DNA from 4 places in the Bradyrhizobium sp. GW821-FHT13H06 genome. Region 4 is predicted to be linked to each of the others. Evidence: predicted binding sites of a transcription regulator. Region 4 holds the regulator's gene; each other region holds the start of a gene.

Region 1 (7,434 bases), on a different contig from region 4:
CGTTCGGCTACGCCATGTTCGTCAGCCCCCTGAAGTGGCTGTTCATGCTCGCGCCGCTCGCGATGGTGTTCGTGATCTCGGCGGGCATCAACCGTCTCGCCCCCTCGACCGCCCAGATCCTGTTCTGGGTGTTCTCGGCGCTGATGGGCATCTCGCTGTCGTCGATCTTCCTGGTGTTCACGCACACCTCGATCGTGCGGGTATTCTTCATCACCGCGGCGACCTTCGGTGCGCTGAGCCTGTACGGCTACACCACCAAGCGTGACCTCACCGGGATGGGTTCGTTCCTGTTCATGGGCCTGATCGGCATCGTCCTCGCCAGCCTGGTGAACCTGTTCCTGGCCAGCTCGATGCTGCAGTTCATCGTGTCGGTGGTCGGCGTGCTGGTGTTCTCGGGCCTCACCGCCTGGGACACGCAGCGGCTGAAGAACGACTACATCTACGGCTACGCCTCGGCCGGCGGTGACATCGCAGAGCGTGCGGCCATCACCGGCGCGCTGTCGCTGTACCTGAACTTCATCAACCTGTTCACGCTGCTGCTGCAGCTGCTCGGCCAGCGCGAGTAAGCGCAACGACGAGAGAGAACGGACATGAACCCCGGCCGAAAGGCCGGGGTTTTTGTTTGTGGACCCATGCCTCTCCTCGTCATTGCGAGGAGCCCTTGCGACGAGGCAATTCAGAGTCCCTCCGCGGATGCATTTCTGGATTGCTTCGCTTCGCTCGCAATGACGGGTGCTGAGGCAGCCGGGGCTCTTCCAGCCTCCGTGCGAACGCTCTAATCTCCGCGCCATGTCCGCACCCGAAATCAGGCCCACCACCGAGGCCGACCTTCCCGCCATCACCGCCATCTACCAGCAGGCCGTCCGCGAGGGCACGGCGACATTCGAGCTGGAGCCGCCCGACCTCGCCGAGATGACGCGTCGCTACCGCACGCTGATCGACGGCGGCTATCCCTATTTCGTCGCCATGCTCGACGGCAGCATTGCCGGCTACGCCTATGCCGGCGCCTACCGGCCGCGGCCGGCCTACCGCTTCACGGTGGAGAACTCGATCTATCTCGATCCCTCCTTCCACCGCCGCGGCGTCGGCTCGTTGCTGCTGGAACGGCTGATCACCGAATGCGAGGCGCGCGGTTTTCGCCAGATGATCGCGGTGATCGGCGATTCCGCCAACGCCGGATCGATCGGCGTGCACACCAAAGCCGGCTTCAAGATGATCGGCACGCATCCCAATGTCGGGCTGAAATTCGGCCGCTGGCTGGACACGGTGATGATGCAGCGGGACCTCGGCGAGGGCGCAAGCACGGTGCCGGAGAGGTAGGTTCTGTAGCCCGGGTGAGCCAACGGGTCGGCGCAAAGCGCCGCCCGATGACAGGCTCCGCGATACCCGGGAACGCTGCGAGACAAGACCCGGATGTCGCTTCGCTCATCCGGGCTACGAAGTTCGCGCACATCACGGCTGCTGCAGGATGGGCAAAGCGAAAGCTGCCCACCAAACGTAACGATGGCGAGAGATCGTGGGCACGGCGCTTTGCGCCTTTGCCCACCCAACGCACCCTTCGTACGGCTACACCACCGCCAGCTTCCGATCGATCACCAGCAACACCCGCTCGAGCTCATGGCCGCGGCGCAGGATCAGCCCGGTCGCCGAGATCACGCTGTACATGCCCTGCTTGCGCGCGAGCCGCGGGTCCTTCTCGATGCGATAGATCGGCACCTCCGAGGCGCGGCGATAGACCGAGAACACGGCGCGGTCCTTCAGGAAATCGATGGCGTAGTCGCGCCATTCGCCGTCGGCAACCATGCGGCCGTAGAGATTGAGAATCCGGTGCAGCTCGAGCCGGTTGAACGTCACCCGGTTCGGCTGCGCATTCGCAGCGGCGGGGCGCGCCGCCGCGCGCTGCTCGCTCGGATCGGCATCCTCCGACATCAGGCTCATGGGAAGCGCCTCCTCATCGCACGCCATGACCGCGTCCGCGAAGACCGTCCCCGGAACCGCGCTCATGACAATTGCATGATTGCGCCAACCGTTCCGCGCCGCAAGGGGGCTCAACCCACCGAATCCGCTGCGAGTCAGGGCACACGCAGGGGTGGAACTTTGTCGCGGCAAACCGTCACGGGATCGTTAGCAGGAATCATAGTATCGCCGCTTTTCCGCCCACCGCCCGCCGCCCTGCACTGCGATAAAGAGTCCTGTGCGTTGACCCGGTCCTTTCGGTTCCGGATTCCTCAGCCCCCAGCCCCCCGGGGTCGAACAGGATCGGGTCTGTGCGCACGGCAAGGAGGGCCAACGCGAGTTGGTCCTTTTTTGTTTGTGTTGTTTCTATCGCGGCGAGTGACGGTCTCTCCAAACATCTCCGGAAAGACACTCTCCCCTCATCCTGAGGGCCGCGCTCTACGCGCGGCGTCTCGAAGGATCAAAGGCCACGCTGCGGGAGCAGGGCCTGCATGGTTCGAGACGGCGCTGACGCGCCTCCTCACCATGAGGGTTGAAAAGTGTTCGAGTCGGAAGAGTCGAAGCGCGCCTTCAATGCAGCGACGTGTAGGCCGCACCAAGCATCGGGCCGGGCTTCTCCCGGCTGCCGTCCTGGACATAGACCACCGCGCCGTCGACGCCATCGCGCGTGAGGTTCTCGATCGGCACCGTCCAGCTTTCCGGACGGCCGGTCCAGTCGCCGACCTTGAGCAGGTTGCGCACCACGTTGTGATAGGTGACCTGCTGTCCGCGATTCTCGCCGCGGGTGATCGCGATCGGCACCGACTTGGCGATCGAGCAGATCCAGACCTCGCCGTGCGAGACCGCGGGCTCCTTGCTTTCGGCCACCGAGACGTTGATGTGCTTGCCCGACAGTGACATCGTCACCGGCACGCTCATCACGCCGGTGCCCTTGTCGGTCTTGCCGATCGCATTCTCGATGCCGGCGCGATCGCTGCCGATGACATGCGTGGAGCCGTTGACGACGGCCTGCGGCGTGTAGACCTCGCGGTCGCCGCGCATGCGCGAATAGGCACGCTGCCGTGCAGAGAAGCGCGAGTCCGCCAGCGTGTCTTTCCAGCCGAGATAGTCCCAATAGTCGATCGGCATGCTCAACGCGATGATCGAGGGGTCTTTCGAGAGATCGCCGATGATCTGGTCGGCGGGCGGGCAGGAGGAGCAGCCCTGCGAGGTAAACAATTCAACAACGGCGCGGGGATCAGCCTGCGCGGGGCGGATGACGGCGACGATCGCGCAGATGCCGAGAGCTCCCGTCCAGAGGGCATTGGACCAGCGCGAAATCGGATGAGAAGCCGTCATTGTCGTCATGTCGAACGCCGCACACCATTGCTCGTGGGAAGGGGAATCTTATCGCCGGATGGTCACCGTAGTCTTACGGGGCACGGTACATTCGTCCGTCCAGCCAACCGTCCAAGGGAAGGTTTTCCGCCGGGCGAGCCCATCTGAAACGTACCGCAAACGCGCGAAGGCGGCCTTTGATAGGCCGCCTTCGTTTAGGCTTCTACTCACTTCGCAGTGAGCCATCGTTCACAAATCCGCGCTTACGCCGCGAGCTTGCGCAGCACGTAGTGCAGGATGCCGCCGTTGCGGTAGTAGTCGAGTTCGTCCAGCGTATCGATGCGGCAGAGCAGCGAAACGCGCTGCAGCGAACCGTCGCCGGAGACGATCTCCGCGGTCAGCTTCTGGCGCGGCTTGAGGTCGCCGACGAGGCCACGCAGCGTGACCTTCTCGTCGCCCTTCAGGCCCAGCGACGACCACGAGGTGCCTTCCTCGAAGGTCAGCGGCAGCACGCCCATGCCGACCAGGTTGGAGCGGTGGATGCGCTCGAAGCTCTGGCAGATCACGGCGCGCACGCCGAGCAGACGCGTGCCCTTCGCCGCCCAGTCGCGCGAGGAGCCGTTGCCGTATTCGGCGCCGGCAAACACCACCAGCGGCACCTGCTCCTGCTGGTACTTCATCGCGGCGTCGTAGATCGACATCTGCTCGCCGTCGGGCCAGTGCTTGGTCAGGCCGCCTTCCGGAATGTTGCCGTCGGCGCCCTTCAGCATGAAGTTCTTGATGCGGATGTTGGCGAAGGTGCCGCGCATCATCACTTCATGGTTGCCGCGCCGCGTGCCGTACTGGTTGAAGTCGGCCGGACGCACCTGGTGCTCGCTGAGATACTTGCCAGCGGGCGAGGTCAGCTTGATCGAACCGGCCGGCGAGATGTGGTCAGTGGTGATCTTGTCGCCGAACATGGCGAGGATGCGCGCCTCGACGATATCGGTGACCGGCTCCGGCTCCTTCTTCATGCCGTCGAAATAGGGCGGGTTCTGCACGTAGGTCGAAGACATGTTCCAGCGATAGGTCTCGCTCTCGACCGTCTTGATCTTGCGCCAATTGGTGTCGCCCTTGAACACGTCGGCATATTTCTTCTTGAAGATCGACGCGGTCACGAACTTCTTCATGAAGGCGTTGATCTCCTTCGTCGTCGGCCAGATGTCCTTCAAGTACACCGGCTTGCCGTCCTTGCCCTCGCCGAGCGGCTCGGCGGCAAGGTTCTTGGTGACGCTGCCGGCGAGCGCGTAGGCAACGACCAGCGGCGGCGAGGCCAGATAGTTGGCCTGCACGTCCGGCGAGACGCGGCCCTCGAAGTTGCGGTTGCCGGAGAGCACGGCGGCCGCGACAACGCCGTTGTCGTTGATCGACTTCGAGATCTCCTCAGGCAGCGGACCGGAATTGCCGATGCAGGTGGTGCAGCCGAAGCCGACCAGGTTGAAGCCGACCTTGTCGAGATGGGGCTGCAGGCCGGAATTGGCGAGATATTCCGCAACCACCTGGCTGCCCGGGGCGAGCGAGGTCTTCACCCACGGCTTGGCCTTGAGGCCCTTCGCCGCGGCGTTGCGCGCGAGCAGGCCGGCGCCGATCAAGACGCTCGGGTTCGAGGTGTTGGTGCAGGAGGTGATCGCGGCGATCACGACGTCGCCATGGCCGATATCGAAATTCTTGCCTTCGACCGGGAAGCGCTTGGTGGGCTCGTCGGCCTTCTTGTACTCGCTGCCGAGCGCAAGCGAGAAGCCCTCCGCGACGGTCGGCAGCGCGATGCGGCCTTCGGGACGCTTCGGGCCCGCCATCGACGGCACGACGTCGCCGAGGTCGAGGGTCAGCGTTTCCGTGAACACCGGATCGGGCGACTTGGCGGTGCGGAACAGGCCCTGCGCCTTGGCATAGGCCTGCACCAGCGCGACGCGCGCCGAGGCGCGGCCGGAGGTCTTGAGGTAGTCGAGCGCGGCGGCGTCCACCGGGAAGAAGCCGCAGGTCGCGCCATATTCGGGCGCCATGTTGGCGATTGTGGCCTTGTCGGCGACCGAGAGATGGTCGAGGCCCGGGCCGAAGAACTCGACGAACTTGCCGACCACGCCGAGCTTGCGCAGCATCTGCGTCACGGTCAGCACGAGGTCGGTCGCAGTGACGCCTTCCTTCAGCGCGCCCTTCAGCTTGAAGCCGACGACGTTGGGCAGCAGCATCGACAGCGGCTGGCCGAGCATGCAGGCTTCCGCCTCGATGCCGCCGACGCCCCAGCCGAGCACGGCAAGACCGTTGACCATAGTGGTGTGCGAATCAGTGCCGACGAGCGAGTCGGGATAGGCCACCTCGAAGGTGCCGGTCTTCTTGCCGACCGTCATCTTCTCCTTCCTGGTCCAGACCGTCTGGGCCAGATATTCGAGGTTGACCTGGTGGCAGATGCCGGTGCCGGGCGGCACGACGGAGAAGTTCGAGAACGCCTTCTGGCCCCACTTCAGGAACTCGTAGCGCTCCTGGTTCTGCTTGTATTCCTCGGTGACGTTCTTGCCGAAGGCCTTGTTGTCGCCGAAGAAGTTCACGATCACGGAGTGGTCGATGACGAGATCGACGGGAACCAGCGGGTTGATCTTCTCTGCATCGCCGCCGAGCTTCTGCATCGCGTTGCGCATCGCGGCGAGGTCGACCACCGCCGGCACGCCGGTGAAGTCCTGCATCAGGACGCGCGCGGGACGGAAGGCGATCTCATGCTCCAGCGACTTCTTGCGCAGCCATTTCGACACCGCGACGATGTCTTCCTTCTTGACCGAGCGGCCGTCCTCGTTGCGCAGCAGGTTCTCGAGCAGGACCTTCATCGAATAGGGAAGTTTCGAAATTCCCTTCAGACCATTCTTCTCGGCCGTGGGCAGGCTGTAATACACATAGGTCTTGGCGCCGACCTTGAGGGTCTTTTTGCATTTGAAGCTGTCGAGCGAGGTCATGTAGGAGATCCCAATTGTTAGCTATACCCGGCAGGGTATTTTAACACCGTCAGCGTATCAGGCTGGGCCGCTTGCAGGGGCAGGTTGAGTTGCTGCATCAAGTAGTTCCGGGCTTATAGAAGCTTTCTAACGGCGCCGCCACAGCCACAATCGTGCCGCAGCAATCCGCGAGCCAAAAATTCCCATGCGCTACCCCAAGATTTCCTGAGGCCTGGCTTTGAGCGGGTTGAAACGAGGCGAGATGCGGCTTTCAGGTCACGGGCTCAGATGCGTGCGGGGCGGACGCGAGGTGTTCGCCGGCCTCGAATTCGCGGCCGCCTCGGGCGAAGCCGTGGCGGTGACGGGTCGCAACGGATCGGGCAAGACCTCGCTGCTCCGGCTGATCGCGGGCCTGCTCGTTCCCGCCGCCGGGACGATCGCGCTGGACGGGGGCGACGCCGAACTGACCGTGCCGGAGCAGTGCCACTATCTCGGCCATCGCGATGCCCTGAAGCCGGCCCTGAGCGTGGCGGAAAATCTGGTCTTCTGGGCTGATTTCTTGGGCGGGGAGCGCAGTGACGCGGCTGAATGCCTCTCCACCGTCGGCCTCGACCATGCCACCCATCTTCCGGCCGCCTTCCTCTCCGCCGGCCAGCGCCGCCGCCTCTCGCTGGCCCGGCTGCTGACCATCCGCCGCCCGGTCTGGCTGCTGGACGAGCCGACCAATGCGCTGGATGTGGCCGGCCAGGATATGTTCGGTGGCCTGATGCGTGAGCACCTTGGACGGGGCGGCCTCATCGTCGCAGCGACCCATGCCCCGTTGGGGATCGAATCACGGGAGCTGCGGATCGGGGGGAAGGCGTGAAATCAGGCCACCCTCAGATTTCCTGCGCTCGGATGGAGGTGCAGCGGCTGCCGGGGCAGCTATTTCGCTGGCATCGGGTGTCGCCGCGAGCTCCCTTGCCTCTCCCGCTTGCGGGAGAGGTCGGCGCGCAGCGCCGGGTGAGGGTTCTCTCCGCTGGGGGAGTCTTCGTTGTCGAGACACCCTCTCCCCGACCCTCCCCCGCAACCGGGGGAGGGGGCGCACCGCCGCTGCGGCTCTCTGGGAGCCCTCCATGACCGCCCTGTCCGCCCTGATTCGCCGGGACATCCGGATCGCGCTGCGCGTCGGCGGCGGGGCGCTGATCGGCGTGCTGTT
Region 2 (7,434 bases), on a different contig from region 4:
TCCGCCCGTACCAGGCCCTGGTGAATTCCGCCGTGAACAGGCGCATGAAGCCGCCCAGACAGATCAGCTCGATGCCGTGCCGATCGAGCGCTGCCTGCAGCACCTTCTCGAAGCCGGCGCGATCCTTGCCGAACGGCTTGCTCTCGATCACCAGCGTGTTGACGCCGCTCGCCCTCGCCTTTTCCAGTCCGAGCGCACCGGGCTTGTTCGAGACGACGAGCGAGATCTCCGCCGGAAAATCCGGCGTGCTGGCTGCCCTGATCAGCGCGGCCATGTTGGAGCCGCGGCCGGAGATCAGGATGGCGACGCGGCGCTTCATCACAGCGCCAGATCGAGGTGGCCGTTGTAGACGACGCGGTGCTCGCCTTCGGCCGGGATCACGGTGCCGAGCTGCGCCACGGTCTCGCCGGCGTCGGTGAAGACCTCGACGACCTCATCGACCTTGTCGGGCTCGACGATCGCGATCATGCCGATGCCGCAATTGAAGGTGCGGAGCATCTCCAGCTCGGCGATGCCGGCCTGCGCCGCCAGCCATTTGAACACCGGCAGCACCGGCAGGCGTGCCAGATCGATGCCGACGCCCAGATCCTTCGGCAGCACGCGCGGGATGTTGTCGGTGAAGCCGCCGCCGGTGATGTGGGCGAGCCCCTTCACCGCGCCGGTCTCGCGGATCGCGCGCAGGCAGGATTTGACGTAGAGCCGCGTCGGCGTCAGCAGCGCGCCGCCGAGCGTCATCACGGGCGCGAACGGCGCCTGTGCCGCGAAGCCGAGACCGGATTGTTCCACGATCTTGCGCACCAGCGAGAAGCCGTTGGAATGGACGCCTGACGAAGCAAGACCGATCACGGCGTCGCCAGCGGCGATGTCCTTGCGCGGCAGCAGCGTACCGCGCTCCGCAGCGCCGACGGCAAAGCCGCCGAGGTCATAATCGCCGTCCTTGTAGAGGCCGGGCATCTCGGCGGTCTCGCCGCCGATCAGGGCGCAGCCGGATTCGCGGCACCCCTCCGCAACGCCCGCGACGATCGCGGCGGTGGCCTCGGGATCAAGCTTGCCGCAGGCGAAATAGTCCAGGAAAAACAGCGGCTCGGCGCCCTGCACCACGAGGTCGTTGACGCTCATGGCAACGAGATCGATGCCGATGCCACCATGCAGCCCGGTCTCGATCGCGATCTTGACCTTGGTGCCGACACCGTCGGTCGCGGCCACGAGGACCGGGTCCTTGAAGCCGGCCGCCTTGAGGTCGAACAGGCCGCCGAAGCCGCCGATCTCGGCGTCGGCGCCCGGCCGTGCGGTGGCGCGCACCATCGGCTTGATCAGGTCGACCAGGCGGTTGCCCGCGTCGATATCGACGCCTGAATCGGCGTAAGTGAGGCCGTTTTTGCGGTCGGTCATGCCCGATTTCCAGTGGGTTTGCGGCTGGTTACGTCGAATTCCGGGGACACGCAATGGCTCGCATGGCGCTCCTGCCTATACTATGTAGATATCAACCGGTTCAGCCTCCCGCGGGGGCCGGATTCGAGGTCAGACCGGGTGCCGGGAAGCGCTTTCGTGAGTATTCCGAACATCATTACCCTGGGCCGCATCATGCTGGTCCCGATCATCGTCTGGGCCATCGTGTCGAGCCAAATGGAGGTGGCGTTCGCCGCCTTCCTGATCGCCGGCATCAGCGATGCCGTGGACGGCTTTTTGGCCAAGCGCTTCAACATGACGAGCGAGCTCGGCGCCTTGCTCGATCCGCTCGCGGACAAGGCACTGCTGGTCTCGATCTACATGGCGCTCGGCATCTGGGGCGCGATCCCGCGCTGGATCGTGATCCTGGTGGTCTCGCGCGACATCATGATCGTCGCCGCCGTGATCGTATCCTGGCTGTTCGACCGGCCGGTCGAAATGAAGCCATCGATGGTGTCCAAGCTCAACACCGTGGCACAGGTGGCGTTCGCGGCGCTGGTGCTGGCGGCGCTTGCCTTCGGCTTCAAGCCGGCACCTTATGATATCATCCTGATGGGTCTCGTCACGATCTTCACGCTCTCCTCCGTGTCGCTCTATCTCGTCGAGTGGCTGCGGCACATGAGCACGATCGAGGCCAAATGAGCCGGGATGCGGCCCCGCAAAAGGCCAAGTCTCGCAAGATCAAGTCCCGCACGATCAAGTCGAACCTCTTCAAACGGGCCGGCGCGCCGGCATGGAGCAAAGCAAGCGTGGCAGGCCGCGTCCATCCCCGACAATTGGCGTTCGCGCTTCCGCATGCGGAGAGCCTCAGCCGGGACAACTTCCTCGAAGGCCCCGCCAATGCGGCCGGTCTCGGCCTGATCGACAGCTGGCCGGAATGGCCGAACCGGATCATGTGGCTGGCCGGCCCCGAAGGAAGCGGCAAGAGCCATCTCGCCGCGATCTGGGCCGAGGAAGCCGGCGCCCGCTCGACCACGGCCAATGCGCTGACCGCGGCAGGCGTTCCGGGCGCGCTCGCCACCGGCGCGCTGGTGGTCGAGGATCTCAAGGCCAAGGATTTTGACGAGCGCGCCCTCTTTCACCTGATGAACCTCGCCCGCGAGGACGGCGCCTATGTCCTCCTCACCGGACGCGAGGTGCCGGCCGCGCTGGAGATCGAGCTTCGCGACCTGCGCTCGCGTCTGCGGGCCGTTCCAGTGGTCGCGCTGCTGCCCCCCGACGACCAGCTCTTTCGCGGCCTCATCGTCAAATTCTGCGCCGACCGCCAGCTCACCGTGGACGAGAGCGTAGTCGGCTATCTCGCCACCCGCCTGGAGCGATCCTCGGCCGCGGCCCGGCAGGCCGTGGAGCTGCTCGACAGCGAAGCCCTGCGGCTCGGCCGCCCGGTGACCCGGGCGCTCGCCGCCGAACTGCTCCGGGACCCCTGATCGGGCCCATGGGCCCCGACGCCTTCCGCAACGGCTTGACGCGGCGGAACGGCGGAACATCAATGTCATCGAAACGTCATCGCTGTAACACATGCTCCCCGGGGTTTTGCGCATAAGTCGCAAAGTGAGGCGAGACAGGATGGACCGACTTCTGATGGACTCTGCGCAAGCCATTGAAATTAAAGAAAAAATTCCGGAGGCCGAGGGCCTTCCGGCGATCGCATCCAGTCCCGAACGGTTCATCAACCGCGAGCTGTCCTGGCTGCATTTCAACCGCCGCGTCCTGGAGGAATCGGTCAATCCCAGCCACCCCGTGCTGGAGCGGGTGCGGTTCCTGTCGATCTCGGCGAATAACCTCGACGAGTTCTTCATGGTCCGCGTCGCCGGCATCAAGGCCCAGGTGCGCGAGGGCATTGCCGAGCGCAGCCCGGACGGCCTGACGCCGTCGGAGCAGCTCGCGCTGATCAACCGCACCGTCTCCCAGCTCGCCTCGGACCAGCAGGCGATCTGGCGCGACCTGCGCAGCGCGCTGGCCGAGGTCGGCATCGTGCTGGTCGACGGCAAGGACGTCTCCAAGTCGGAACGGACCTGGATCGAGGACTATTTCCTCAACAACGTCTTCCCGCTGCTGACGCCGCTCGCGATCGATCCGGCCCACCCCTTCCCGTTCATTCCGAGCCTCGGCTTCACCATCGCGCTCCAGCTCACGCGCGCCGCCGACGGCAAGCAGATGAACGCGCTGATCCGCATGCCCGGCAAGATCGACCGCTTCATCCGCCTGCCCGCCGAGGGCACGGTGCGCCTGATCTCGCTGGAGCAGGCGACCGCCCTGTTCATCAACCGCCTGTTCCCCGGCTACAATCTGCACGGCCAGGGCTCCTTCCGGATCATCCGCGACTCCGAGCTTGAAATCGAGGAAGAGGCGGAGGACCTCGTCCGCCTGTTCGAGACAGCGTTGAAGCGCCGCCGGCGCGGGTCGGTGATCCGGCTCGAGATCGACGCCAAGATGCCGGAGGAGCTGCGCAGCTTCGTGCAGCATGCGCTGTCGGCGGCCGACGACGAGGTGTTCCTGGTCGACGGCGTGCTCGCGATGAACGAGCTCTCCCAGCTCACGCGGCTCGACCGGCCTGACCTCGAATTCACCCCTTACGTGCCGCGCCACCCCGAGCGCGTGCGCGAGCATGGCGGCGACATCTTCGCCGCGATCCGGCAGAAGGACCTCGTCGTCCATCACCCCTACGAATCCTTCGACGTGGTGGTGCAGTTCCTCCAGCAGGCCGCGCGCGACCCTGATGTCGTCGCGATCAAGCAGACGCTCTACCGCACCTCCAACAACTCGCCGATCGTGCGTGCGCTCGCGGAAGCGGCCGAAGCCGGCAAATCGGTCACGGCCTTGATCGAGCTGAAGGCGCGGTTCGACGAAGAAGCCAACATCCGCTGGGCGCGCGATCTCGAACGCGCCGGCGTGCAGGTCGTCTACGGCTTCCTCGAATTGAAGACGCACGCAAAGCTCTCGATGGTGGTGCGCCGCGAGGGCGGCAGCCTCACGACTTACGTCCATACCGGCACCGGCAACTATCATCCGGTCACCGCGCGCATCTACACCGACCTCTCCTACTTTACCTCCGATCCGACCATCGGCCGCGATGCCGCGCGCGTGTTCAATTTCATCACCGGCTATGCCGCGCCCAGCGACCTCGAGAAGATGGCGGTGTCGCCGCTGACGCTGCGCAAGCGCATCATCGAGCACATTCAAGGCGAGACCGCGCATGCGCGGCACGGCTGGACCGGCGCGGTCTGGATGAAGATGAACGCGCTGGTCGACCCCGACATCATCGACGCGCTCTACGAGGCCTCCCAGGCCGGCGTCCAGGTCGAGCTCGTGGTGCGCGGCATCTGTTGCCTCAGGCCCGGCATCCCCGGCCTGTCGGAGAACATCCGCGTCAAGTCGATCATCGGGCGCTTCCTGGAACACGGCCGAATCTACTGCTTCGGCATGGGCCAGGGCCTGCCGAGCGCGAAAGCGGCTGTGTATATCTCGTCCGCCGACATGATGCCGCGCAACCTCGACCGCCGCGTCGAGGTGCTATGCCCGCTGCAAAATCCAACGGTGCATCAGCAGGTTCTCGAACAGATCATGGTCGCCAATCTGAAGGACAATGAGCAGAGCTGGCAGTTGTTGCCGGACGGGTCGTCAACGCGTATGAAGACCGCGAAAGGCGAGGAGCCTTTCAACGTCCACAACTACTTCATGACAAATCCGAGTCTGTCTGGCCGTGGAAAGTCGCTCAAGGAATCCTCGCCGCGTCGTCTCACGCGCCGGAACGAACGTCATCAATCCTGATCGGGGATCTGCGACGTGAAGCGGCCGCGCAAGCGCGGCTCGAGCGTCGCGGTTATCGACATCGGCTCCAACTCGGTCCGTCTCGTCGTCTACGAGGGACTGACGCGGAGCCTCATCCCGATCTTCAACGAGAAGACCCTGTGCGGCCTCGGGCGCGAGGTGCAGAGCACGGGTCTGCTCGCGCCCGATGCCGTCGACAAGGCGCTGACCTCGCTCAAGCGCTTCCGCGCATTGTGCCGCGTGATGCAGGTCGGGCGCGTGTTCGCGATTGCGACCGCGGCCTGCCGCGACGCCTCCAACGGCCCCGACTTCATCGCCAAGGCCGAGCGCATCTGCGCGGTGAAGATCGAGATCCTGTCAGGTCCGCGCGAGGCTCGGCTGTCGGCGCTCGGCGTGATCTCCGGCATCCACCTTCCCGACGGCATCGTCGGCGACCTCGGCGGCGGCTCGCTCGAGCTGATCGACGTTCGCAGGAACAGCGTTCGCAGCGGCGTGACGCTGCCGCTCGGCGGTCTCGCGCTCCAGGACCTCGCGCACAAATCGCTCAAGCGTGCCGATCGCATCGTGCGCGAGGAGCTCGATGAGTTGCCGCAGCTCACCGCGGGCCGCGGTCGCACTTTCTACGCCGTCGGCGGCACCTGGCGCGCGCTCGCGCGCATCCACATCATCCAGAGCGGCTATCCGCTCCAGGTGATGCACGGCTATTCGATTTCGGCCGCCGAGGCGCTCGACTTCTCCCGCCGTCTCCGGCGCCTCGCTGCCGCCGACATGCTCGCCGACATCGAGATCGTCGCCGATGCGCGGCGGCCGCTCCTCACCTATGCGGCGCTGGTGCTCGAGCACGTCATCCGCGTTGCAAAGCCGAAGAACATCGTGTTCTCGACCTTCGGTGTGCGCGAAGGCCTCCTGCACGAGAAGCTGCCGGAGACCGAACGCAACAAGGACGGGCTGATCTGCGCGGCCGAGGAGCTGAACCAGTTGCTGTCACGCTCGGCGAAACACGCCCGCGAGCTGATCGCCTGGACCGACCGCCTCGTGCGCGTCGTGAAGCTGCGAGAGACCGAAGAGGACCGCCGCCTGCGCCACACCGCGTGCCTGCTGTCCGACATCGGCTGGCGCGTGCATCCCGACCATCGCGGCGAGCAGACGCTCAGCCTCGTCGTCAACGCCAATTTCGGCGCGATCACCCACACCGAGCGCGCCTTCGTCGGCCTGTCCGTGTTCTATCGCTATGCCGGCCTGAGCGAGGAAAACCAGCCGCCGACCACGATGCAGGAGCTGCTGACGCCGGCCCAGCTCGAACGCGCGCGCCTGCTGGGCGCCGCATTCCGCGTCGCGCACCTGATCTCGGCGGCGCGTCCGGGCGTCCTGCCCGCCACGCATTTCCGCAGCGAGGGCCGCAAATTGATGCTGGTGTTCGAGCACCGGCTCGGCGACCTCGTCGCCGACCGGGTCGGCAGCCGCTTCCGCCAGCTCGCCCGCCTGATCGGCCGTGCCGGCTCGATCGTGAGGCGCTGACGAACAGAAACAGCGCAACGCTGCCCGAGGTTCGTCGGGACGCACAACGAGCAGGCTGGTCACGCAACGAGGCGTTGGTTGTCCTGCGGCGCGACGATGGCTTTCAGTCCCCCGAGTTCGGAATCGGCGAGAACAAGCTGCCATCCATAGGCACTGAGCACGTCCTGAACGATCGCGAGGCCGAGGCCGGCGCCTTCGCCGCGCTCATCGAGCCTTACACCGCGTTCGAGCACGCGGGCGCGTTCAGCGGACGCGATTCCCGGCCCGTCGTCCTCGACCGAGATCGCCGGATTCGCAGTGGCACCGGCGCCAATGCGCACCTTGCTCTTGGCGTGACGGGCGGCATTTTCCAGGAGATTGCCGAGCACTTCGGCCAGATCGGCGCGATCGAGCGGCACGCTCGGCTCGCCCGTTATGCAGATCTTGAATTCGAGCCGCTGCGCAGTGGGCGTGCGCGCCAGCGTAAGCACCAGGGACTCGACGAGCGGTCTGAGGGGCGTGGAAATTCCGCCGCGCTGTCGTGCCGTCCCCCGCGCCCGGGCGCGTGCCAGCTCGCGGTCGACGTGACGGCTCATCGTGTCGCCGACGGCTTCGATTGCCTGGGCGACGTCCTGCTCACCTCGCTGGCGCAACAGCGCGACATCGGCTGCGAGTGCGGCGAGCGGCGTCTTCAGCCCGTGCGCCAGGTCAGCGGCA
Region 3 (7,434 bases), on a different contig from region 4:
GTGACGAGTTCGAGCTCGTCCTTCACGGCAGCGACGTCGAGATTGGCGTTGAGCTTGGCGAGTTCCTCGATCTCGATCTGCTGCGCCGCACCGGTCTTGGCGCCACCGCCTTCGAGCAGGCGCACGCCGCCATTGACGACGTCATAGGTGCCGAGGAAGTCGCGGCCGCGACCGACCGGCCAGGTCATCGGCGTGGTATCGAGCGCCAGCGTCTTCTCGATCTCGTCGAGCAGCTCGAAAACGTCGCGGCTCTCGCGGTCCATCTTGTTGATGAAGGTGATGATCGGAATGTCGCGCAGGCGACACACCTCGAACAGCTTCCGGGTGCGCGCCTCGATGCCCTTGGCGGCGTCGATCACCATCACGGCGGAATCGACCGCGGTGAGCGTGCGATAGGTGTCTTCCGAAAAGTCCTCGTGGCCCGGCGTGTCCAGGAGGTTGAACACGAGGCCTTCGAACTCGAAGGTCATCACCGAGGTCACGACCGAGATGCCGCGTTCGCGCTCGATCTTCATCCAGTCCGAACGCGTATTGCGCCGCTCGCCCTTGGCCTTGACCTGGCCGGCGAGATTGATGGCGCCGCCGAACAGCAGCAGTTTTTCGGTCAGCGTGGTCTTGCCGGCGTCAGGGTGGGAGATGATCGCAAAGGTCCGCCGCCGCGCCACTTCAGCGGCAAGCGGGGAACGGGCCGGCGATTCGGCTGTGGTGATGGCGATGTCGGACATGGCGGGAGCGTGTGGCAGGGAAAACGGGCCTGATCAAGCCTCATTTGGTGATTGCGGAGCCATTCGGCCAGCCCCATATCGGCTTTCGGGAAGGACGGCCTTCCGTTTCTCAGCACCTCAGCCGCGGGGACGACCCTGCCTGAAATGGAGGGCCGTCATGGCCTGGAGCATCCTGTTTGTCGCCGGCCTTCTCGAGATCACGTGGGCGATTGGCCTGAAATACACTGAGGGGTTTACCAAGCTTGTGCCGTCGGTGATCACCCTGGTTGCCATGGCCGGCAGCGTCATCCTGCTCGGACTTGCGCTCAAATCGCTTCCGGTCGGAACCGCCTATGCGGTCTGGACCGGCATCGGCGCGGTGGGCACTGCGACGCTCGGCATCGTCCTGTTCGGCGAGCCGGCAACGGCCATGCGCCTTGCCAGCATCGCCCTGATCGTCGCCGGGATCATCGGACTGAAGCTCGTCACTTGACGAAGATCTGGACCAGCCACCACGTCAGCGCCGCGACGATGGCCGAGGCCGGGATCGTGATCACCCAGGCATAGACGATCGAGCTCGCGACGTTCCAGCGGACCGCCGAGACGCGGCGGGCGGCGCCGACGCCGACGATGGCGCCGGTGATGGTGTGGGTGGTCGAGACGGGAACTCCGAGATAGGTCGCCATGAACAGGGTCGCGGCGCCCCCCGTTTCGGCGCAAAAGCCCTGCATAGGCGTCAATTTCGTGATGCGCAGGCCCATGGTGCGGACGATGCGCCAGCCGCCCATCAGCGTGCCAAGCGCCATCGCCGCCTGGCAGGACAGCACCACCCAGAACGGCACCGAGAACTCGCTGCCGAGATGACCCTGCGAATACAGCAGCACCGCGATGATGCCCATGGTCTTCTGCGCGTCGTTGCCGCCATGGCCGAGCGAATAGAGCGAGGCGGAGGCGAATTGCAGGATGCGAAAGGCGCGATCGACCGCGAACGGCGTCGAGCGCACCGAGGCCCAGGACACGATCGCCACCAGCATCATGGCGAGCAGGAAGCCGACCAGCGGCGACAGCACGATTGCCAGCACCGTCTTGGACAGGCCGCTCCATACCGCGGCCGAAATCCCCGCCTTGGCCATGCCGCCGCCGACGAGGCCGCCGATCAACGCGTGCGACGACGAGGACGGGATGCCGAGCGCCCAGGTCACGAGGTTCCAGACGATCGCGCCGACGAGCGCTGCGAAGATCACCTGGGCGTCGACGACCGCGGGATCGATGATGCCGGTGCCGATGGTCTGGGCGACGTGCAGTCCGAACACCATGAAGGCGATGAAATTGAAGAAGGCGGCCCAGAACACCGCGAATTGCGGCCGCAACACGCGGGTCGAGACGATGGTCGCGATCGAATTGGCGGCGTCGTGCAGGCCGTTCAGGAAGTCGAACAGCAGCGCGACGGCGATCAAGCCGACCAGGATGGGAAGACCCAACGCGGCATCCACGGCGGCCCTGCCTTACACCTTGCGCATGATCTGAGCGGAAAACCGCAGGACACTTTTCCGGATCATGCGTTACACCTGCTCGATGACGATGCTGTTGATCTCGTTCGCGACGTCGTCGAAGCGATCGGCCACCTTCTCGAGGTGGTCGTAGATCTCGACGCCGACGATGAAGTCCATCGCATTGCCCTCGCGATGCTTCAGGAACAGCTCCTTCAGGCCGATGTCGTGGAGATCGTCGACCCGGCCCTCCAGCTTGCCGAGCTCTTCGGTAATGGCGGTCAGCATGGCGACGTTCGGGCCGATCGACTGCATCAGCGGCAGCGCACGCCCGACCAGATTGGCGCATTCGATCAGGAGCCCGCCGATCTCACGCATGGGCGGCTCGAAGGTACGGACCTCGAACAGCATGACCGCCTTGGCCGTCTGCTGCATCTGGTCGATGGCATCGTCAAGCGACGTGATGAGGTTCTTGATGTCGCCGCGGTCGAACGGGGTGATGAAGGTGCGCCGCACCGCCGTCAGCACCTCACGGGTGATGTTGTCGGCGTCGTTCTCGAACTGGTTGACGCGCTGGCAATAGACCGGCGTCTCCTCGCCCCCATTGAGCATGCCCTGGAGCGCGATCGCGCCCTGGATCACCGTCTGGGCATGCCGGTCGAACAGGTCGAAGAACCGTTCTTCCTTGGGCAGGAACGCACGAAACCAACGCATCATGGGGATAGGCTACCGGTTGGAAATGGTCAGGCCCGGAGGGCTGTCATGAAACTGTCATAGACCATTTTCGATCCGCGCGCGTGTCATCTCACGCCCGCGGAGCCGGGTCATCCACCGCTTTCATGCACCAGTGAAATTGATGCAAGATCAATCGCTTAGAGCGACCTGCGGAAGTAATGCGCGATTTCGCCGATGACGCCGCGGCGGAAGGTGAGCACGCAGATCACGAAGATCGCGCCCTGGATCACCGTCACCCACTGGCCGAAACCCGCCAGATATTGCTGCATGGCGATGATGACGAAAGCGCCGACCACGGGGCCAAAGATGGTGCCGAGGCCACCGACCAGCGTCATCAGCACGACCTCGCCCGACATCGTCCAGTGCACGTCGGTGAGCGAGGCGTTCTGCGCCACGAACACCTTCAGCGAACCGGCAAAGCCCGCCAGCGTGCCCGACAGGACGAAGGCCAGGAACTTGTACTGGTCGGTGCGGTAGCCGAGCGAGATCGCGCGCGGCTCGTTCTCGCGGATCGCCTTCAGCACCTCGCCGAACGGCGAGTTGATGATGCGGAAGATCAGGAGGAAGCCGGCAAGGAAGCCCGCCAGCACGACGTAATAGAGCACCGTCGGCTTGGAGAGATCGAAGATGCCGAACATGTGCCCCTGCGGGATGCCCTGGATGCCGTCCTCGCCGTGGGTGAATGGGGCCTGGAGATAGATGAAGTACAGGAGCTGCGACAGCGCCAGCGTGATCATCGAGAAATAGATGCCCTGGCGGCGAATCGAGATGTAGCCGGTGATGATCGACAGGACGAACGCCGCAGCGATGCCGACGAGGATGCCTAGCTCCGGCGGCAGCGCCCACACCTTCAGCGCATGCGCGCTGCAATAGCCCGCCGTGCCCAGGAACATCGCGTGGCCGAAGGACAGCAGGCCGCCGTAGCCGATCAGCAGATTGAAGGCGCAGGCAAGCAACGCAAAGCACAGCGCCTGCATCACGAAGAAGGGATAGACTCCCGTGAATGGCACGGCCGCCAGCAACAGCGCCATCACCACGAACACGATCATCTCGTCGCGCATCGCGCGAGGGGTCACCGGCAGTGTGTCGTCCGTCAGGGTTGTCATCTCAGGCCGCCCTTCCCGTCAATCCCGTTGGCTTCACCAAGAGCACCAGCACCATCAGCACGAACACGACGGTGTTGGAGGCCTCGGGGTAGAAATACTTGGTCAAGCCCTCGATCACACCGAGCGCGAAGCCGGTGATGATGGAGCCCATGATCGATCCCATGCCGCCGATCACGACCACCGCGAACACCACGATGATGAGGTCGGCGCCCATCAGCGGTCGCACCTGGTTGATCGGCGCCGAGAGCACGCCGGCGAGCGCGGCAAGGCCGACGCCGAGACCGTAGGTCAGCGTGATCATGCGCGGCACGTTGATGCCGAAAGCGCGCACCAGCGTCGGATTTTCGGTGGCGGCGCGCAGGTAGGCGCCGAGCTGCGTCTTCTCGATCAGGAACCAGGTCGCAAGGCACACCACCAGCGAGAACACGACGACCCAGCCGCGATAGACGGGTAAGAACATGAAGCCGAGATTCATGCCGCCCTTGAGCTGGTCCGGAATGGCGTAAGGCAGGCCGGAGGAGCCGAAATAGTTCTGGAACACGCCCTGCACGATCAGCGCAATGCCGAAGGTCAGCAGCAGGCCGTAGAGATGATCGAGCCCGGTCAGCCATTGCAGCATGGTCCGCTCGAGGATCATGCCGAAGATGCCGACGATGATGGGCGCGAGCAGCAACGCCCACCAGTAGTTGATCCCGCCGAGGTTCAGCAGGAAATAGGCGACGAAGGCGCCCATCATGTAGAGCGCGCCATGGGCGAAATTGATGATGTTGAGCATGCCGAAGATCACGGCAAGCCCGAGACTGAGCAGCGCGTAGAACGAGCCGTTGATCAGTCCCACCAGTAGCTGAGCGTATAGAGCCTGCATCGATCCCGCACCCGGTCCCTTCGGCGTTCCCTGAAAGTCGCCCGCAGGCCTCGAGGCCTGCGGGCCGTTATCTTACTTCTTCAACAGCGCGCACTTGCTCTCGGCCAGCGGCGTGAAAGCCTGGTCGCCCGGCACCGTGCCGACCAGCTTGTAGAAGTCCCATGGCCCCTTGGACTCCGAGGGCTTCTTGACCTCGAACAGATAGGCGTTGTGGATGGTGCGGCCGTTGGGCTGGATCTCGCCCTTGCCGAACAGGTCGTCCTCGGTCGGCATCGACTTCATCTTCTCGACGATCTTGGCACCGTCATGCGAATTGCCGCCGAGCGCTTCGAGGGCCTTGAGATAGTGACGCACGCCGGCATAGACCCCGGCCTGCACCATGGTGGGCGGGGCATTGTTCTTCATCTTCTCGGCGAAGCGCTTGGAGAACGCCCGCGTCTTGTCGTTCATGTCCCAGTAGAACGTCTCGGTGAAATTCAGTCCCTGCGCCGTCTCCAGGCCGATCGCCTTGACGTCGGTGAGGAAGAGCAAAAGCGCCGCGAGCTTCTGGCCGCCCTTGCCGATGCCGAACTCGGCCGCCTGCTTGATCGTGTTGGTGGTGTCGCCGCCGGCATTGGCAAGGCCGATGATCTTGGCCTTGGAGGCCTGCGCCTGGAGCAGGAAGGAGGAGAAGTCCGGCGTGTTGAGCGGGTGCTTGACGCCGCCGACCACCTTGCCTCCGTTGGCCGTGACGACCGCGCTGGTGTCGCGCTCGAGCGCCGCACCGAAGGCGTAGTCCGCGGTCAGGAAGAACCAGGTGTCGCCGCCGGCCTTCACCAGCGCCTGGCCGGTGGTGTGGGCCAGCATGTAGGTGTCGTAGGTCCAGTGCACGGTGTTGGGCGAGCACTGCGCATTGCTGAGGTCGGAGGTCGCCGCACCCGAATTGATGTAGACGCCGTTCTTTTCCTTGATCACGTTGTTGACGGCGAGCGCCACGCCCGAGTTCGGCACGTCGACGATGACGTCGACCTTGTCGACGTCGAACCACTGCCGCGCGATCGCGGTGCCGATATCGGGCTTGTTCTGGTGATCGCCGGAGATGACGTCGATCTTCCAGCCCTTCGCGGCGAGGCCGGAATCCTCGACCGCCATCTGCGCGGCGAGCGTCGAACCGGGGCCGCCGAGGTCGGCGTAGAGCCCGGACTGATCGGACAGCGCGCCGATCTTGACCGTCTTGTCCTGCGCCGACGCGACGCCTGTTGCGGCGAAGGTGAGCGCGGTGGTCAGCAGCAATGACGCAATCGACCTGGTCTTCATGCAACTTTCCTTTTTGAATTTTCTCGTTGGCAGTTCTTCAACTTGAGCGGTCTCTTCGGAAAATCGCTACACACTTTGCGCTGACGCGGCGCTCCGGGTCCTGATCATGCTCTAGACACCCAAATAGGTGTGCAGCTTGTCCATGTTGGCGGCGAGCTCCGAGTTGGAGAATCCGTCAATGATCTTGCCGTGCTCGACCACGTAGTAGCGGTCGGCGACGGTGGACGCGAAGCGGAAGTTCTGCTCGACCAGGAGGATCGTGAAGCCCTCCTTCTTGAGCCGCGCAATGGTGTGACCGATCTGCTGGATGATGACGGGCGCAAGGCCCTCGGTCGGCTCGTCCAGCATCAGGAAACTCGCACCGGTACGCAGGATGCGCGCGATCGCGAGCATCTGCTGCTCGCCGCCCGACAGCTTGGTGCCCTGGCTGCCCAGCCGCTCCTTCAGGTTCGGAAACAGATCGAAGATCTGGTCGAGCGGCAGTCCGCCCTCGCGGACGACCGGCGGCAACATCAAGTTCTCCCGCACGTCGAGGCTGGCGAAAATGCCCCGCTCTTCCGGGCAGAACGCGATGCCCATGCGCGCGATCCTGTCGGAGGTCGCGCGTATGATCTCCTGGTTGTTGAACTTCACCGAGCCGGAGCGCTTGCCGATGATGCCCATGATCGACTTCAGCGTGGTCGTCTTGCCGGCGCCGTTACGCCCGAGCAAGGTGACGACCTCGCCCGCGTTCACGTCGAAGTTGATCCCGTGCAGGATGTGGGACTCGCCGTACCAGGCTTCGAGGTTGCGGACTTGGAGGATGGGTCCGCCGGTCGCGGCCCTGGCCGGGGCCTCGGCGATCGCAGTGTCAGGCATGACCGGCTCCCAGATAGGCTTCCTTGACGCGCTCGTCCTTGGTGAGCTCGGAGTAATGGCCCTGCGCGAGCACCTGCCCGCGCGTCAGCACGGTGATGATGTCGGAGAGATTGGCCACGACGCTCAAATTATGCTCGACCATGAGGATGGTGTATTTCGCCGAAATGCGCTTGATCAGCGCCGCGATCTTGTCGATGTCCTCGTGGCCCATGCCGGCCATCGGCTCGTCGAGCAGCATCATCTCTGGGTCGAGCGCGAGCGTCGTTGCTATCTCAAGTGCGCGCTTGCGCCCATAGGGCATCTCGACCGCCGGCGTGTTTGCAAACTCGCTGAGGCCGACATCGTTGAGCAGCTCGCGCGCGCGATCGTTGAAGCGGTTG
Region 4 (7,434 bases):
CTTTCACGGCGTGTTTTCCCCAGGCGAAGGTTTCGGCTTCGGCCTAAAAATCAAGCGAATTCAATCGCTTGGTCGCGTCATCCAACTGTCATGAAACCTTCGTAAAAGCACAGCCGACCGCTCCTAAACGGGCGGCGCGGGGAGCGCGATCGGGCGCGGATGGCGCTTCGCTCCCCTGTATGGAGACCAGCATGAATTTCCTCAAAACTATGGTCGCTGCTGGCTTGGTCGCCGCATCGACGACGGCAGCCTTTGCGGCCGACATCACCGGCGCCGGCGCGACGTTCCCGTTCCCGATCTATTCCAAGTGGGCTGACGCCTACAAAAAGGAGACCGGCAACGGTCTGAACTACCAGTCGATCGGCTCCGGCGGCGGCATCAAGCAGATCCAGGCCAAGACCGTGACCTTCGGCGCCACCGATGCGCCGCTCAAGGCCGAGCAGCTCGAGAAGGACGGCCTCGTCCAATGGCCGATGGTGATGGGCGCCATCGTCCCCGTCGTCAACCTCGAGGGTGTGAAGCCCGGCGAACTGGTGTTCGACGGCGAGACCCTGGCCGCCATCTATCTCGGCAAGATCACCAAGTGGGATGATGCCGCGATCAAGAAGCTCAATCCGAACGTGAAGCTGCCGTCGGAAGCCATCACCGTGGTCCGCCGCTCGGACGGCTCCGGCACCACCTTCAACTTCACCAACTACCTCTCCAAGGCCAGCGCGGACTGGAAGAGCAAGGTCGGCGAGGGCACCGCGGTCGAGTGGCCGGTCGGCGTCGGCGCCAAGGGCAACGAAGGCGTGTCGGGCAACATCGGCCAGACCAAGAACTCGATCGGCTATGTCGAGTACGCCTATGCGAAGCAGAACAAGCTGACCTACACCGGCCTCGTCAACAAGGCGGGCAAGACGGTGCAGCCGACCGTCGAAGCCTTCCAGGCGGCCGCCTCCAACGCCGATTGGGCCAAGGCTCCCGGCTACTACGTCATCCTGACCGAGCAGCCGGGCGAGAAGTCCTGGCCGATCACGGCGGCGACCTTCATCCTCATGCACAAGGATGCCACCGACAAGGCGGCTTCGCAGGAAGCCATCAAGTTCTTCCGCTGGGCGTTCAAGAAGGGCGACAAGCTGGCTGAAGAGCTCGACTACATCCCGATGCCGGACAGCGTCGTCCAGCTGATCGAGAAGACCTGGGCAGCCGATATCAAGAGCTAAGGCGCTCTTCTGTTCCGGAAGACGGTGCGGCGCGAAGACCGCACCGTCGCTCGGACCCCGCGAACGACCGTCCTCCGGACCAATCTCGCGATCCGCGAGCGTCCGGAGCACGAGACCACCGACTTAGAATTCGACTTAGAAAACGATATCATTCAGTAACAGGGGATCGGCGTGGCAGAAATGGCTGTCGAGAGCAACGTGATTGATGCTGCCGGACCTTATGACCGCGCCAAGGCGTTGAGCGCGTTCAAGCTGGGTGACGTCACCTTCTACTGGATCACGCGACTTTCCGCGATCTCGGTGCTGCTCATTCTCGGCGGCATCATCCTTTCGCTGATCGTGGGCGCCTTCCCGGCGATCAAGGAATACGGCCTGTCGTTCCTGTGGACGCAGCGCTGGGCCCCTTCGGCCGATCCGCCCGTGCTCGGCGCGCTCGGGCCGATGTACGGCACGCTCGTCACCTCCTTCATCGCGATGCTGATCGCCATTCCCGTCGGTCTCGGCATTGCGATCTTCCTCACCGAGCTTTGTCCGCAATGGCTGCGCCGCCCGATCGGCATGGCGATCGAGCTGCTCGCCGGCATTCCCTCGATCATCTACGGCATGTGGGGCTTCTTCGTGCTGGGCCCGTTCCTGGCCAACACATTCCAGCCCGCCATGATCAAGATCTTCGACGGCGTTCCTGTGCTGGGCGCGATCTTCGCCGGTCCCCCGTCCTATCTCAGCCTGTTCAATGCCGCGCTGATCCTCGCCATCATGGTGCTGCCCTTCATCACCTCGATCTCGGTCGACGTGTTCAAGACGGTGCCGCCGGTGCTGAAGGAAGCCGCCTACGGCGTCGGCTGCACCACGTGGGAAGTCGTGCGCAGCGTGGTGATCCCCTATACCCGCGTCGGCATCATCGGCGGCGTCATGCTGGCGCTGGGCCGCGCGCTCGGCGAGACGATGGCCGTGACCTTCATCATCGGCAATTCGTTCCGCATCTCTTCATCGATTTTCGCTCCGGGCACCACGATCTCGGCGGCGATCGCATCCGAGTTCGCCGAGAGCGACGGCCTGCACCAGTCCGGCCTGATCCTGCTCGGCCTGCTCCTGTTCGTGCTGACGTTCTTCGTGCTCGCGGCGGCGCGGCTGATGCTGATGCGCCTGGAAACCAAGGCCGGAAAGTGAAGCCATGAACCCGATCTATTCGCGCCGCCGCCGCTGGGACATCGTCATCCGCGGCCTCTGCATCGCAGCCGCCGCCTTCGGCGTCACCTGGCTCGCGCTGATCCTGATCACGCTGCTCTACAACGGTCTGGCCGGGCTCAACCTTCAGGTCTTCGCCGCAGACACGCCGCCGCCCGGATCGAGCGAGGGCGGCCTGCGCAACGCCATCGTCGGCTCGCTGATCATGACCGCGATCGGCGTCGGTATCGGCGCGCCGCTCGGCATGTTCGCCGGAACCTATCTTGCCGAATACGGCCGCAACGACAAGCTGACCTCGGTCATCCGTTTCATCAACGACATCCTGCTCTCGGCGCCCTCGATCATCATCGGCCTGTTCATCTACGGTGCGGTCGTGGTGCCGATGCGAGGCTTCTCGGCCATCGCTGGTGCGCTGGCGCTCGCCGTGATCGTGATCCCGGTCGTGGTGCGCACCACGGAGGACATGCTGCTGCTGGTGCCGAACCCGCTGCGTGAAGCCGCCAGCGCGCTCGGTCTGCCGCGTTCGCTGGTGATCAAGCGCATCGCCTACCGTGCGGCGCGCTCCGGCCTCATCACCGGCGTGCTGCTCGCCACCGCCCGCGTCGCCGGCGAAACCGCACCGCTGCTGTTCACCGCGCTGTCCAACCAGTTCTTCAGCCTGAGCCTGGACAAGACGATGGCCAACCTGCCAGTGACCATCAACAACTTCGTGCAGAGCCCCTACGCCTACTGGAAGCAACTCGCCTGGAGCGGGGCGCTGCTGATCACCCTGACTGTGCTTGCCCTGAACATTGGCGCCCGCATCCTTGGTGCCGAGAGGACCGCAAAATGAGTGAAATGTCTATTTCCGTAAGCGCGCCGACCGTTCATCCCGGCTCGCAGCCGCTGCCCGAGGCGCCTGCCAAGGTCACCGCGCGCAACCTCAATTTCTACTACGGTGAGCACCATGCGCTGAAGAACATCAATCTGGCGCTCGGCACCAATCGCGTCACGGCCTTCATCGGCCCGTCCGGCTGCGGCAAGTCGACCCTGCTGCGCATCTTCAACCGGATGTACGACCTCTATCCGGGCCAGCGCGCCACCGGCCAGCTGTTGCTCGACCACACCAACATCCTCGACCCCAAGCTCGACCTCAATCTGCTGCGCGCCCGGGTCGGCATGGTGTTCCAGAAGCCGACCCCGTTCCCGATGACGATCTATGAGAACATCGCCTTCGGCATCCGCCTCTACGAGAAGATCTCGAAGTCCGAGATGGACGGTCGCGTGGAGAAGGCGTTGCGCGGCGGCGCGCTGTGGAACGAGGTCAAGGACAAGCTCAACGCCTCCGGCCTGTCGCTCTCCGGCGGCCAGCAGCAGCGCCTCTGCATTGCCCGCACCGTCGCGGTGCGGCCCGAGGTGATCCTGTTCGACGAGCCGTGCTCGGCGCTCGACCCGATCTCGACCGCCAAGGTCGAGGAGCTGATCCAGGAATTGTCCGAGAACTACACGATCGCGATCGTCACCCATAACATGCAGCAGGCGGCGCGCGTCTCCGACAAGACCGCCTTCATGTATCTCGGCGAGTTGATCGAGTTCGACGACACCAGCAAGATATTCACGTCGCCGAGCGACCGGCGCACGCAGGATTACATCACCGGCCGGTTCGGCTGAGGAGACGGAACATGGGTTCTGAACATACCGCAAAGGCTTTCGATACCGACCTCCAGGAACTCACGCGCCTGGTCGCCGAGATGGGCGGCATCGCCGAGCGCATGATCGTCGATTCCGTCGACGCGCTGATCCGCCGCGACGTCACGCTCGGTCAGCGCGTCGTCGCCACCGACGCCGAACTCGACACGCTGCAGAAGCGCATTGAGGAGCGCGCCGTGCTCACCATCGCCCGCCGCCAGCCGATGGCCGTTGATCTGCGCGAGATCGTCGGGGCCATGCGCGTCGCGACCGATCTCGAGCGCATCGGCGATCTCGCCAAGAACATGGGCAAGCGTGTCGCAGCGCTGGAAACGGATTTTCATCCGCTGAAACTGTTCCGCGGCCTGGAACACATGACCGACCTCGTGCAGCAGCAGGTCAAGTCGGTGCTGGACGCCTATGCCGCGCACGATCTGCCGGCAGCGATGGCGGTGTGGAAGGGCGACGAGGAAGTCGACGCCATCTGCACCTCGCTGTTCCGCGAACTCCTCACCTACATGATGGAGGATCCGCGCAACATCTCGTTCTGCATCCATTTGATGTTCTGCGCCAAGAACATCGAGCGGATCGGCGACCACGCCACCAACATCGCCGAGACCGTGTTCTACATGATCGAGGGCCAGGCGATCACCGACAAGCGGCCGAAGGGCGACATGACGAACTTCGCCACGACGATCCCGAATACCTAAGGAGCGACGACAACATGGGCGCACGCATTATGGTGGTTGAGGACGAGGAAGCTCTCACCGAGCTTCTTCGCTACAACCTCGAAGGCGACGGCTATGACGTCGAGACGGTGATGCGCGGCGATGACGCCGACACCCGCCTCAAGGAGCACATTCCCGATCTGATCGTGCTCGACTGGATGCTGCCGGGCCTGTCGGGCATCGAGCTGTGCCGGCGGCTGCGCACCCGGCCCGAGACCAAGCAGCTGCCGATCATCATGCTCACCGCGCGCGGCGAGGAGAGCGAGCGGGTGCGGGGTCTTGCGACCGGCGCCGACGATTACATCGTCAAGCCGTTCTCGGTGCCGGAGCTGCTGGCGCGCGTGAAGGGTCTGCTCAGGCGCGCCAGCCCCGAGCGGCTCGCCACCGTGCTCGCCTATGGCGACATCGAGCTCGACCGCGACAAGCGCCGCGTGGCGCGTTCGGGCCGGCCGATCGATCTCGGCCCGACCGAATATCGTCTGCTGGAGTTCTTCCTGGAGCATCCCGGCCGTGTGTTCTCGCGCGAGCAGCTGCTCGACAGCGTCTGGGGCCGTGACATCTACATCGACGAGCGCACCGTCGACGTCCATATCGGCCGCCTGCGCAAGCTGCTCAATCTCGGCCGCGAGCAGGATCCGATCCGCACCGTCCGTGGCGCCGGCTATGCGCTGGACGATCGGTTTGCGAAGGCGGAGCAGGCGTAAGGTCGGGTGAGCTGTTTGCTGGCAGCTGTGGCCACAATCTCAGCTGTCGTCCCGGGGCGCGCGTAGCGCGAGCCCGGGATCCATAACCACAGGACCTGGTGTGGCGAAGACTCGGAGTGACCATCCCGCGCAACGATTGCGCCCTGTGGTTATGGATCCCCGCGTTCGCGGGGATGACACCGAGCAACTGGAGCCGTCATCGTGTGACGGCTGCGGTCTTGATCAGAGAATTCCGCGAGCTCAGCGCGTGCCCGGCTTCGCCGGTGCGCGGCGGCGATCCGCCGCCGGCTGATACGCCACGCGCGAATGCTGGGCGCAGTAGGGCAGGCCGGAGAGCGCCTTGCCGCCGCAGAAGAAGAAATCCGGGCTCGAGGGATCGCCGACCGGCCAGTGGCAGGTCGCCTCGTTCAGCTCCAGCAGTGACAGCCGCTGGCTCATCGGCACCACATTGTCGTAGGTGACGGGTTCGGCCTCGACCTCGACCTCGAAGGCCTGCGCCAGCGCGGTGTTGCCGCGGGCGACGGGGCGGGTCACCCGCATCATGTGCTGCGCGGGCCGCGCCTTGCGCGGCCGGGGCGCTGCCGATGAAGGGCTCTTGGCGCGGCCGGACAAGCCGAGCCGGTGCACTTTGCCGATCACGGCATTGCGGGTCACATTGCCGAGCTCCGCCGCGATCTGGCTGGCCGAAAGTCCGGCCTCCCAGAGCTTTTTCAGCTGCTCGACGCGATCATCGGACCAGGTCAAAACCGTCATTGCACCCTTTCCCTCGCTGCGCGCCTGCCATCCTGGGGCCTTCGCAGCGATTGCCTAAGCCTTCAAAAACCCGTGCCGCCAGAATCCCTTAAGGCTCGCCGGGCGCGCTCAAGACGCCCGAACGTTTACGCCGGTACATGAGGACTTAAGGGATCAGAACTGCTGCACGAGATGTCGTATCTGACAGTCCAAACGCTACAATATGGCGTGACTCCCGCGCAAGAGTCCGCCGACTCGCGTCCACATGTTCCGTGGTGAAAAACCCGCAAAATCGGCACCGCAAGACTACGGATTCAGCGTTTCGCGGGGCTTTCCGGGCGGCATTGACACCCGTCTTGCCAGGCATAAGATAGTGCTACGTGCCGCCCTTAAAAGGCGGCACGTTTCGTTTTCCGGGCCGGTCAATGGTGCGTTGCGTAATGCACGCGTCACACCGTCCGCAACATTCAAGTGACGTCATGACCAACAGCGCCGCGCCGCATTTGCTCCCCGTTTTCGCCAGGGCCGACCTCGGTTTCGAGCGCGGAGAAGGCTGCTGGCTGATCGCGACCAATGGCGATCGCTATCTCGATTTCACCTCCGGCGTGGCGGTGAATGCGCTCGGCCATGCGCATCCCACGCTGGTCAAGGCGTTGCAGGAGCAGGCGACGAAGCTCTGGCACATGTCGAACCTGTTCCAGAGCCCGGACGGCGAGAAGCTCGCGGCGCGTCTGTGCAATGAAAGTTTTGCGGACTTCGTGTTCTTCTGCAATTCCGGCGCCGAGGCGCTTGAAGGTGTGATCAAGCTGGTGCGCCACCATCACTTCTCCAAGGGGCATCCTGAGCGCTATCGCATGATCACATTCGAGGGCGCCTTCCATGGCCGCACGCTGGCGACGCTGGCCGCCACCGGTTCTGCAAAATATCTCGAGGGCTTCGGCCCGCCGATGGACGGCTTCGACCAGGTGCCGCATGGCGATCTGGAAGCCGTGAAGAAGGCGATCGGCCCGAACACCGCCGGTATTCTCATCGAGCCGATCCAGGGCGAGGGCGGCGTTCGTTCTGCGCCTCCCGCATTCCTGAAGGCACTGCGCGAGCTCTGCAACGAGCGCGGCCTCTTGCTCGCCTTCGACGAGGTGCAGACCGGCATGGGCCGCACCGGCGAACTCTTTGCCTACAAGCGCACCGGCGTCGTGCCCGACGTGATGT

The links. The regulator PhoB, encoded in region 4, activates phosphate uptake and scavenging genes when phosphate is short. The targets are predictions, from matches to a motif close to TGTCATNNANCTGTCAT.
Region 1: the regulator PhoB is predicted to act here: its motif matches at 2,003-2,019, upstream of AC1RQP_RS15000 (DUF2794 domain-containing protein).
Region 2: the regulator PhoB is predicted to act here: its motif matches at 2,940-2,956, upstream of AC1RQP_RS04795 (RNA degradosome polyphosphate kinase).
Region 3: the regulator PhoB is predicted to act here: its motif matches at 2,953-2,969, upstream of AC1RQP_RS05205 (DUF47 domain-containing protein).

Annotation. Positions count from the first base shown of each region.
Region 1 is NZ_JBXAPN010000003.1:531,728-539,161, reverse strand. It holds gene AC1RQP_RS15010 (Bax inhibitor-1/YccA family protein) at 1-566, shown strand, start outside; gene AC1RQP_RS15005 (GNAT family N-acetyltransferase) at 790-1,320, shown strand; gene AC1RQP_RS15000 (DUF2794 domain-containing protein) at 1,567-1,938, opposite strand; gene AC1RQP_RS14995 (DUF1223 domain-containing protein) at 2,527-3,303, opposite strand; gene acnA (aconitate hydratase AcnA) at 3,537-6,257, opposite strand; gene ccmA (heme ABC exporter ATP-binding protein CcmA) at 6,499-7,101, shown strand; gene ccmB (heme exporter protein CcmB) at 7,352-7,434, shown strand, end outside.
Region 2 is NZ_JBXAPN010000001.1:992,755-1,000,188, forward strand. It holds gene purN (phosphoribosylglycinamide formyltransferase) at 1-319, opposite strand, end outside; gene purM (phosphoribosylformylglycinamidine cyclo-ligase) at 319-1,392, opposite strand; gene AC1RQP_RS04785 (CDP-alcohol phosphatidyltransferase family protein) at 1,549-2,091, shown strand; gene AC1RQP_RS04790 (P-loop NTPase family protein) at 2,199-2,876, shown strand; gene AC1RQP_RS04795 (RNA degradosome polyphosphate kinase) at 3,031-5,220, shown strand; gene ppx (exopolyphosphatase) at 5,236-6,738, shown strand; gene AC1RQP_RS04805 (sensor histidine kinase) at 6,798-7,434, opposite strand, start outside.
Region 3 is NZ_JBXAPN010000001.1:1,080,497-1,087,930, forward strand. It holds gene AC1RQP_RS05190 (peptide chain release factor 3) at 1-725, opposite strand, end outside; gene sugE (quaternary ammonium compound efflux SMR transporter SugE) at 883-1,197, shown strand; gene AC1RQP_RS05200 (inorganic phosphate transporter) at 1,190-2,197, opposite strand; gene AC1RQP_RS05205 (DUF47 domain-containing protein) at 2,267-2,911, opposite strand; gene AC1RQP_RS05210 (branched-chain amino acid ABC transporter permease) at 3,067-4,035, opposite strand; gene AC1RQP_RS05215 (branched-chain amino acid ABC transporter permease) at 4,037-4,900, opposite strand; gene AC1RQP_RS05220 (ABC transporter substrate-binding protein) at 4,973-6,196, opposite strand; gene AC1RQP_RS05225 (ABC transporter ATP-binding protein) at 6,308-7,054, opposite strand; gene AC1RQP_RS05230 (ABC transporter ATP-binding protein) at 7,047-7,434, opposite strand, start outside.
Region 4 is NZ_JBXAPN010000017.1:14,068-21,501, forward strand. It holds gene AC1RQP_RS38245 (ATP-binding protein) at 1-47, shown strand, start outside; gene pstS (phosphate ABC transporter substrate-binding protein PstS) at 192-1,205, shown strand; gene pstC (phosphate ABC transporter permease subunit PstC) at 1,386-2,375, shown strand; gene pstA (phosphate ABC transporter permease PstA) at 2,380-3,225, shown strand; gene pstB (phosphate ABC transporter ATP-binding protein PstB) at 3,222-4,043, shown strand; gene phoU (phosphate signaling complex protein PhoU) at 4,055-4,771, shown strand; gene phoB (phosphate regulon transcriptional regulator PhoB) at 4,786-5,493, shown strand; gene AC1RQP_RS38280 (GcrA family cell cycle regulator) at 5,734-6,246, opposite strand; gene AC1RQP_RS38285 (aspartate aminotransferase family protein) at 6,705-7,434, shown strand, end outside.